3 regions of the Paenibacillus sp. MDMC362 genome follow, and region 2 is predicted to be linked to each of the others. Evidence: riboswitches for the same ligand, from Rfam matches in the RefSeq annotation. Region 2 holds a riboswitch; each other region holds the start of a gene.
What was found. A riboswitch is a leader RNA that binds a small molecule or an ion and turns the genes downstream of it on or off. The one in region 2 is predicted to bind cyclic di-AMP.
Positions count from the first base shown of each region.

Region 1: it holds a riboswitch for cyclic di-AMP, as region 2 does, so the genes downstream of both, DP091_RS27465 (resuscitation-promoting factor) here and DP091_RS13860 (C40 family peptidase) in region 2, are expected to answer to the same signal.
Region 3: it holds a riboswitch for cyclic di-AMP, as region 2 does, so the genes downstream of both, DP091_RS29915 (C40 family peptidase) here and DP091_RS13860 (C40 family peptidase) in region 2, are expected to answer to the same signal.

Region 1 is NZ_QLYT01000067.1:11,875-15,155, forward strand. Features, by position in the region: gene DP091_RS27455 (HD domain-containing protein) at 1-35, shown strand, start outside; gene DP091_RS27460 (TatD family hydrolase) at 133-897, shown strand; cyclic di-AMP (ydaO/yuaA leader) riboswitch at 1,103-1,317, shown strand; gene DP091_RS27465 (resuscitation-promoting factor) at 1,589-2,776, shown strand; gene rnmV (ribonuclease M5) at 2,962-3,281, shown strand, end outside.
Region 2 is NZ_QLYT01000024.1:297,919-301,199, reverse strand. Features, by position in the region: gene DP091_RS13865 (stalk domain-containing protein) at 79-1,353, shown strand; gene DP091_RS13860 (C40 family peptidase) at 1,578-2,054, opposite strand; cyclic di-AMP (ydaO/yuaA leader) riboswitch at 2,058-2,188, opposite strand; gene DP091_RS13855 (hypothetical protein) at 2,448-2,975, shown strand.
Region 3 is NZ_QLYT01000085.1:12,343-15,623, reverse strand. Features, by position in the region: gene DP091_RS29925 (GNAT family N-acetyltransferase) at 1-486, opposite strand, end outside; gene DP091_RS29920 (C40 family peptidase) at 627-1,100, opposite strand; gene DP091_RS29915 (C40 family peptidase) at 1,536-2,009, opposite strand; cyclic di-AMP (ydaO/yuaA leader) riboswitch at 2,013-2,152, opposite strand; gene DP091_RS29910 (hypothetical protein) at 2,501-3,281, opposite strand, start outside.

The DNA.
Region 1 (3,281 bases), on a different contig from region 2:
AGAAGATAGCCAGTGTTTTCAAACAACAACATTAACCTAGGTGGAATACAGGAAAGCTGGGTATATCTGTGATTTACCCAGCTAATGGAAGATAAACGACACAGAAACGACAGGAAGGAGAGTGTGGATTTTATGTTGTTCGACACGCACACTCATATGGATGCTCCCCAATTCGATGAAGACCGGGAAGTGGCAATCCAGCGGGCGCTCGAAGCCGGCGTGACCCGGATGATCAATATTGGTTTTAACCGGGAGACGATTCCGACTACGATGAAGCTGGCAGAAACTTATGATTTTATATATGCAGCGGTGGGCTGGCATCCTGTAGACGCCATTACCATGGAGGATCAGGACCTGGATTGGATCGCTTCTTTGTGTAGTCATGAGAAAGTAGTGGCTATAGGAGAGATCGGTTTGGACTATTATTGGGATACGTCTCCGAAAGAAGTTCAGCACCGAGTGCTTCGGCGTCAGATCGGACTGGCCCGGGAATTGAACATGCCGATTGTCATTCATAATCGGGATGCGCATGAAGATATCGTGAAAATTTTGCGCGAGGAAAAAGCCTCCGAGGTGGGTGGTGTGATGCATTCCTTTTCGGGAAGCTGGGAAACGGCCAAAATGTGTCTCGATATGGGATTCCATATTTCGTTTGGCGGGCCGATTACCTTCAAAAATGCAAAGCAGCCCAAAGAGGTTTTGGCGCAGGTTCCGCTTGATCGATTATTGATCGAAACGGACTCCCCTTATCTAACACCCCACCCGTTCCGCGGGAAACGAAATGAGACCGCTTATGTAAAATTGGTGGCGGAGGCGGCAGCCGAAATTAGAGGGTTGTCCTATGAGGAATTGGCCCAAATTACCACCCAAAATGCGCTGGAACGATTTGGTATTTAACGAAAACGAGAGCAAAAGCGATGAAAAAGGGAGCATTTTCGATTAATTAAAGTTTTTTAATCAGAAAAGGCGTTGATATTACAATATTTTAACCTTTTACATGAGAAAATGTGGTTGAATGTTGCTTTACAACCTGCATACAAACAGGATATCATCTTTTCAGTGATAAGAAGCTGCGATGTGCAGATCGCAGCCGAATATTTCATGAACCGTCTCGCTTAATCTCCGAAATTCTGGGGAACGGGGGAACCGATACCGCCGTGCATACTGGTCTGAATGCGCGCAGCTGTATTTGATTTCTTTTTCGGGTCTTTGGGGTGAATTTGAAGGATCTCGCCATGAGCGGGTATCCGGATCTAGGGCGTCTCTCTTACGTCCGAACCCGACAGCTAACTCCGTAAGCGAAATAAGAGGGGAATTCTCGTGCATACCATTTCCATGATTCTAATCATCAGGAAGCCACGTTAGAGCCTCTAGTACTCTTTCAATGGCTTTCTTTTATTTTTGAATAATGGAGAGTGGATCATCATACTCTTGGTAAACAAGGGGTGGTGGTACATGGACGGAAAGACGGGAATTGACGCAGGGTGTAGATAGATAGCAGGGCGCCTTGTGAGAAAAATTGCTATAGTCACGTCAAATGCATTCATGCGTTTACCTAGACGGCGGGACTATGAAGGAGGATGGAATAGTGGGCATTTTTCAACCTGAAGAAACCCATGAATCACAATCATCCAGCATGTCTTACGCATTGAGATGGAAGCATGACAATTTGCGTCAATTGATGTTGCTCGGTGCCATGGGTGCCGTTACGGTATCACTTCTCATATCGTTGGTCGTACATGATCAGGCAGGCAAGGAGGTCCAGCTTGTCGTCGATGGTCGTGTCACCACAGTTGAAACACGTGGATCATTGCTGCAGGAATTGCTGGATGAGCAAGCGATCACGTTGAGTCCTCAGGATCAGATTTCGATGCCTTTAAACGGCGCGATCCAGGATGGAGACCGGATCATCATTGACCGGGCAATTCCAGTCAAAGTTACAGTAGGCAGCACAACCAAAACCATATTTACATCCCAGGATACGGTTGATCATGTACTTAAAGAGGCTGGTATTACAATCCAGGGTGAAGATATAGTACAACCGGCACAGAACACGAAGCTGACCAGCAATATGAATATCGAAGTCGTTCGCGTCACGAAACAAAAAGTTAAGGAGACGGAAGATCGGAATTTCCGCGTGATCAAAACAGCCGACCCATCGCTTGAGAGAGGGGATAACCGCGTTATTCAGCGGGGGGAGCCTGGTCTCATGGTGAACCATTATGAGAAGGTCTACCACAATGGCAAGCTGGTTTCCAAGACGAAGGTTTCCCAAGAAATTGAACGCAGAACGAAGGATAAAATCATTGCCGTTGGCACCAAAAAAGTGGAGAAGCCTGTCATCGTTCAGGCGGCAGCCACCGATGTAAAGGCTAAATCGGCTAAATTGTCCAGCACGAAAAAAGTAACGACCGCCAAGGCTGTCGAGAACAACGTGGTTTCTCGGGCAGGCGTTGATTTTAAATACAGCAAGGTATTGAACAACGTGTCGATGACGGCGTATTCCGCTGAGCAGCAGGGAATCGGCACGCGCACTGCATCCGGCACACGCGTTACAGAAGGGCGAACCATCGCCGTTGATCCTAACATCATCCCGATCGGCTGGTGGGTCTATATCGAAGGCATTGGCTTCCGTCGTGCAGAAGATACGGGCGGTGCCATCAAAGGCAACAAAATCGATGTTTATTATGATTCACTGAAATCGGCCATAAATTTCGGCCGGAAGAGCGGCCGCACCGTTTACGTGATCGGTCCGGTTAAACCTGAATTGAACTAGTCGCATGAATTCCAATTTACAATACCATTCTAATGCTATACTATTTAGCTTATAATATATAATGATGAAGAAGAGGGAATATTTCCTCTTCTTTTGTTTTGTTAAGAACGGAGTATATAGGGCTAAGATGGTAGAACCTAGAGGTTGTACAAGCCTGTTTTCTTGGGAAGGAAGAGAACAAACGCATGATTAAAGAAGTGATTGTAGTGGAAGGCAGAGACGATACCGTTGCCATTAAACGGGCCGTAGAAGCGGATACGATCGAAACGGGCGGCTCAGCGATCAATAAACAAATCCTGAAACGCATAGCGCTTGCTCAGGAGCGCAGAGGCGTTATTATATTAACCGATCCTGACCATGCAGGGGAGCGGATCCGCAAAATTGTGGATCAGGGTGTCCCTGGCTGCAAGCATGCCTTTATTCCGGAAGCGGATGCTACCCGCAAAGGGGATATCGGCGTGGAGAATGCTTCGCCGGAAGCGATACGTCGTGCGCTGGAGCGGGT
Region 2 (3,281 bases):
TACTAGCGTATGCTAGACCCAATTCCATATTCTATGAAATCATTCTATTATTTAATGGATCGGAGGAAACACAAAAGCATGCTGCATAAAAGAATAGGAAAAACAGCCGTCGCTGCCGTTCTTGCCCTTTCCTTGCTCGGCACCGCACCCCATGTTAGCCAGGTCCATGCTGAGCCTGCCATATCGGTAAAGCTGGATGATGTTACGCTAACCTTCGATGCGGCTCCGCGGATTGACAAAGGGGTCACCTACGTTCCATTCCGGACGGTTGGAGAAGCACTGGGCATTCAAATCACGTGGAATAGCAAGACGCAAACCGTGAAGGCCATTGGCAGCGTGAAAGGCCAATCGACCGAAGTATTACTTCAAGTGGGGAGCACGAACGCAACCGTCAACGGTAAAAAAGTGAAGCTTGCAGCTCCGCCAGTCCAAAGGGAAGGCCGTGTGCTGATCCCGCTCAGCTCGTTCAGCAGCCAATTCGGCGTTGATGTGGGCTGGAACCAGGCGACTCGTACAGTCTCCCTCGTATCGCCGCAGCGCGAAATGCATTTGAGAGCTTTCTATGCATTACAATCTTTCCAAGAACGGGATCTCGTGGGGTCCATGAATTCAGTCGCCTTTGGCTGGAGCCGCATCGATCGCGAGGGTCAGTTCACGCTTCAAGGGGATGAGTACCGTCTCCCCGCTGCGGCTGGAGACGTTACGCCGCAATCGATTGTTGCCGATGCCGCGGACCAGGGGATTAAACCGTACCTCATGGTCTATGCCTTGGATGGAAACGGCGAATTAACCAAAGTCTTGAGCGACGGCAGCCTCCGCCAAAAGTCCATTGAAGGCATCACAGCCGCGGTAGCGGAGAACGGATTCGGCGGTGTTGTGCTTGATTTTGAAGGGCTCGGATTTAAACTGGATGCCGTGAAGCAGCAGAAGCTGCTCAATGATTACGTCAAGCAATTGAAAGCAGCATTGCCGAATGACGTTGCCCTGTCTTTAGCCGTGCCGCCATTGAACAGCGCCTATAAAGGTTATGATTACAAGACACTGGCCTCTATCGCTGATGACCTGATTGTTATGGCCTATCAGTACAATCCGGTTGGAACCAAATCTCAGGTTCCCGAACCGAACAGTCTGGTGGACCAAGCGATCCAGCTGGCACTCCAAGCAGGCGTCCCGAAGCAGAAGCTCCTGCTTGGCATCAGTTTAAGCAGCGAAACCACCACTTCCGTGGACGATAAACTCGGCTTGGCCAAACGTTATGACCTGAAGGGAGCCGCCTTCTGGCGTCTGGGCTTGTTCCGTCTCTATAATAATGGAATGGAAGCTGCCGTGAATGCCTCTGTTGTTAAGGAGTAACCGAACACCCCCTTGTGGGATGATAGACTTATAGTAACAAAAACGTCTATCGACGTACTTTCACAGATGACAGACAGTTAGTAGAAGTTTTTCTTGCGATATCAGGAAGTCACAAGCTTCGAAGTTTATACTCTCTCATATCTAAAAAAAGAAAGCCTGACAAGGTCATCCCTTTGTCAGGCTTTCTGATTATGTATCGTACTCTAAATGGCTGCGTAATCCAACTAGCTTGCGCTTCCTACCAGCTTTGCATAGTTTTCTTGACTCAAAACACGACGTGCCGTGACATAACGCGGCTCGTAATAGGAATCGCTAAGCTTGCTGATTCTGACTCCCTTGCTGCTGGAAGCATGTGCAAATTGTCCGTCACCAATGTAAACGCCTGCATGAGAAATTCCGCTACCGCTCGTATTGAAGAATACCAAATCTCCAACCCGCAGATCTTGGCGATCCACATGTTCACCGGCTTGAGCCTGGCTTTGGGAAGTGCGCGGAAGATCAATGTCGAAATTTCTAAACATGTACAGTATAAATCCGGAGCAATCAAACCCGCTGGTAGTCGTTCCGCCCCATTTGTATGGAGTTCCTACCAATTGCTTCACTTGATACTGAAAATTCGGTTGTTGATCAGCAAATGCTGAAACGGCACCAGAAGAAAAAATAATTGCAGACCCTAGCAAAGTGATGACAAACTTCTTCAAAATATGTTCTCTCCTTCGATGCCTACGGAGTTAGCTAAGGGTTCGGTTGAAGGTTCCCTATACTCTCTATACAAGAGTAATTCACCCAAGACGGTTCCCCCGTTTTCACAAACGAAATTCGGCAAAATTCATTAACGTTTTGTAACCTTCTCTTAATATAGTATACAAGCAAGGATGCTGTCAATGATATCCTAAAAATCTATCGTTTTATGTTTGGAGCTGTCGTAAAGATGAAGAATTTCGGCAGGAGATTGGTTAACCGTCTCACTCAGTCATGACAATTATGTAACTCTGTTCTCCTTTCCGCGCTGCTTTTTTAATTAATCTAGCAACTTTTTACAAATCCATGCGTTTACATATCAGAAATGAAATTAAAGAGGTGATCCATCACTTATGAGTCAAATAACGATGGCAGAAGCACTAGCTGTTCGGGCAGCAATTAACCGTCTCATCAATCAGTTGATGTCGGAACGCTTGAACAACAGCAGCACGATTATTGAAAAAGGGGAGACGGCGGAATACCCTACGCGCAGCGTAGATGCCATTACGGAAGAAATCGAAGCGGCCGCGGCGGATTATAGGAAGCTGGATTTGCTGATGGCAATCTCCAATACCACGCAGACTATTCCCTGGAACGGCTCCGACATTACGATCATGGAAGCGATCGAGCTGGCCAAACAAATACGCAGCGATATCGGACAGCTTGCCCATCTCGGTTCCCGCAAGAAGCTGGAGCGCCAGAGCAGCCGTGGCAGCGGAGACGGTGCCATAACGCTGTTCAACGTCGCCTTATATGATCCAGAGGCTTATCAGGCGCTAGCCCGCAAGAAGGAACGCGAGGTAACCAAGCTCTCTTCGCTGATTGAGCATGCCAATCATACGTCTTTGATTACGTTTGACGCATCCAAGTACATGGAATAGCGACAGCCGCCGGCTCCAAGCCTGCAGGTCACCCCACGTGCGGGTTTGGAGCCGGCGGTTTCCGCCGGCGGGCGGGAAAGTGCGAGCAACCGTTTATTGTTTGTCGGATACAAACAAACCTAACCAGAAACCAAAAAAATCGACTCCAGCGCAAACGGATGACGGTTTACGGTTCACGCCTATCACTTGTTACTTGTTACGGACTTATGACGCAAATAAATGATCGCTCCGTTTCCCGCTCTCTCTATGAATAATTGGAAAGCCGCCCTTCTGAGGGCGGCTTTTGTTGATTTCTCTTTAGCTAGG
Region 3 (3,281 bases), on a different contig from region 2:
CGGGGGCTCATACACCATACAGTGGAAAAGGGCGTTGCCCGTTGGCGTAAGCCGCTCATACGTATCGGTAATGTGAAAGCCTGCCCTTTGATAAGCGCGGATTGCTCGTTCATTCCAGGTCATTACCTCAAGGTCGATTTCGTCGGCAGGCCGTCTCCGTCTGGCTTCCCGGACAATCGTCTGCATAAATCGTTTACCCATTCCACGCCCGCACCAATCAGGCCGCATGCCAAGTCCGATTCGTGTAACCTCATGCATCGGAAACAGCTGGGCAAATCCCCAGAGGGCCTCCCGCTCATCCAGAACCGAGATGTACTGTCTCTGGCGAATGTCCGGATCGCCAAACTCCACCTCAAGCCCTTTCATCTGCTCCCAGGGAAGAAAACCATAGATATTATAGGGAGGAGGGTAGACCCAGGCGCATATTTCTTCGGCGTGTTCTTCACGCATGACTACGGTGTGAAATGCAATCGGTGCGGTATCCATTTGCGATGTCCTCCTATCGTCTGCATAAAATAATAATCATATTACGAACATCCAATTCGCATCAAAAAAGCCCGCAAAAAAGAGGTAAGGCCTCCTTTAACGGGCAAGCAGTATGTATAGGGAAGATTAGCCTCTATAGCTTAGGATGATTCACCGACCGACTCTGCATACTTATCATCGCTCATGAGACGCTTTGCACCGACGTATCGCTGATCGTAGTAATCCTCTGCGAGGCGGTTGATAACCACGCCGCGGTTGGAGGAAGCATGGGCGAATTTGCCATCGCCGACATAAATGCCGACGTGGGAGATGCCTTGGCCCGATGTGTTGAAGAACACCAAATCGCCAGCGCGCAGCTCCTTACGGGACACGCTTGTCCCCATGTCGAATTGAGAGCCGGATTGATGCGGGAGCTTTAGACCGAGTTTAGCATAAACGTACATGGTGAAGCCGGAACAATCAAATCCGCTGGTGGTAGTACCGCCGTAGCTGTATTTTGTACCTAGAACCTTATCGATTTCCTGATCCAGCGCACCATCAGCAAACACGCTGCCAACGCTCAAAGTAAACAACAGCGTGATACTTAGCGCTGCTGTCGATAATGTTTTCTTCAGCATGGTAAGCTCCTTTTTGTTGCCGCGAGGCATAGCAATCTATATATTAAAGCACTTACATTAATGACAAAGTTGTTACTGCGTCCATTCTATCAGACAGCAAGCGGGATTGGCAATTATTTCTTGATGGATTTCGCTATTTTTCATTAGCATTAGCTGTCGAAGCACCAAACAAAATCAATATTTTTCCAAATCAGCTGTTTAATGAAGGGAGAGAAGGGTATATAAAGGATAGATGATGTGAAGACATGGCGAAGTGAAGTGAACTTGTATAATAAATTTCATTTTTTTTCGAAAAGCGGGAACTTTTTTGCTGTCCTGAACGTTATAAAGGTATACACACAATCAACCAAAGAAAAAAGCCGCTGGATGAGATCGGCACAATCTCATTAACCCAGGGCTTTCTTGTAAGAGTAAATCAATTAAGTTCCAACATTAATTGTAGTTCACAGCTACGGATTTGTACGTATTCTGACTCATAACTCTCTTAGCGCCTACATATCGTTTGGCGTAATAGCTCTGGCTCAGCGGACTGACAATGACACCGCGCGAAGATGAAGAATGAGCGAATTTGCCGCTCCCGACATAAATACCCACATGAGATACACCTCTACCGGATGTGTTGAAGAACACGAGATCGCCAGCTTTCAGGTTGCTCTTGGATACGGCCGTACCTACTTTGTATTGAGCTGCAGACGTACGCGGCAGGCTAAGACCAAGCTTCTTGTAAACATAGCTGGTGAATCCGGAGCAGTCAAATCCATTCGTTGTAGTTCCACCTGTTTTGTAAGAAACACCAATGGCTGGTTTGATTGCAGTATTTAATTTGGAATCGGCGAAAGCGCTTCCGGTCCCTAATGTGAGTGCGAGTGCGAGGCCTAGAGAAACAGCCGTTAACTTCTTTTTCAAAACAAAAGCCCCTTCCATTGCCTGCGAGGTTAGCTTAAGGGTTCGGTTGAAGGTCCCCTATGATCCCTCTCTTGCGAGATCAATTCACCCAAAACGGATCCCCCGCTTCCCAAATCGTTATGGGAATTCGGCTCCTTAAAATGTTGATGAACCCATTCATTGACGTTTGACGTTCCAACATAGTTAGCGAATTACAACGTTCCTACATAAAAGTTACAGTAAAGATGACAAAGTTGTTACTAACATATTCGTTATTTTAGCAGAGTATTAACAATTTGGCAAACGAGGAAAGATTATTTTTAAACAAAAAAACCTGTCCCCATCTTGGGGATACAGGTTTTTTTGTAATTTGGCGTTCAAAAATTTGTAATATTGAGGATAATTGAACTCTTATTTTCTGTAAAATCTAGCGCGGGATAGAAACGTGTCGCTTCTGATTACAGCTTATTCACGAGCGTGTTTCATTGTTTTAGGGCGACGAACTGTAACCATTAAGGATGCTGTGAGGAGGAATCTCTCCACAAATGATATTGAGCGGACATTGCCCAAATTTGGAAAAGTCCATTCAGGAAATAAGAGGCCTGCTGAATAATTAATCCGATCAACCCGGCCCAGAAGAGCGAGGCCGAACTCAGGAGCAGCAGAATGACACAGGCGGATCCGCCGATGGTGACGGATAACAGCATCGCTGTGCCCAAACGACGGAAGAGCGCATGGATAGAGCTGACCATGCTGGAATTTCCGGTACGGCCAAATTGCATATAAAGCAATAACAGGCGGATCAGATAGGCGTACAAGAACCAGACAGCTGCATAGGGCAGTGCATGAAGCAGCAGAACAGGCTCCTGAATTCCATTCAGCAGAATCGGCAGGATTTTGGGCAGAATCCAGTAACCGGGCCCGAAGGTGAGAATAAGCTCAACCAGATAGAATGACGTTACGGGTTTCCACAGTTTCCGCATGCCTGTGAAGAAGAATAAACCGCGCTCACCCTTGGCTTCCTGGTGAAGGTTGTAGAAGATGCCGGCCCGAATAAGCGGGGTGAGGACCATCCTGATCAGGAGTAAACCGGCAAGAAGCCATCCGTAGGTGTGTACTGTGCTGCTCAAGGACAGGCTCATCTCGCCCTCGTAGAAGAATAAAAGACGGCTGAGCTCGTTAGGAGCGGCATCCGGGTATCGCATCAGAAGGGGGACGACTGCCGATTTTACGAGTCGGTACAGGCAATATCCCCACAGCAAACGGTATAAGAAGAGCAGAATCGAGACGTAA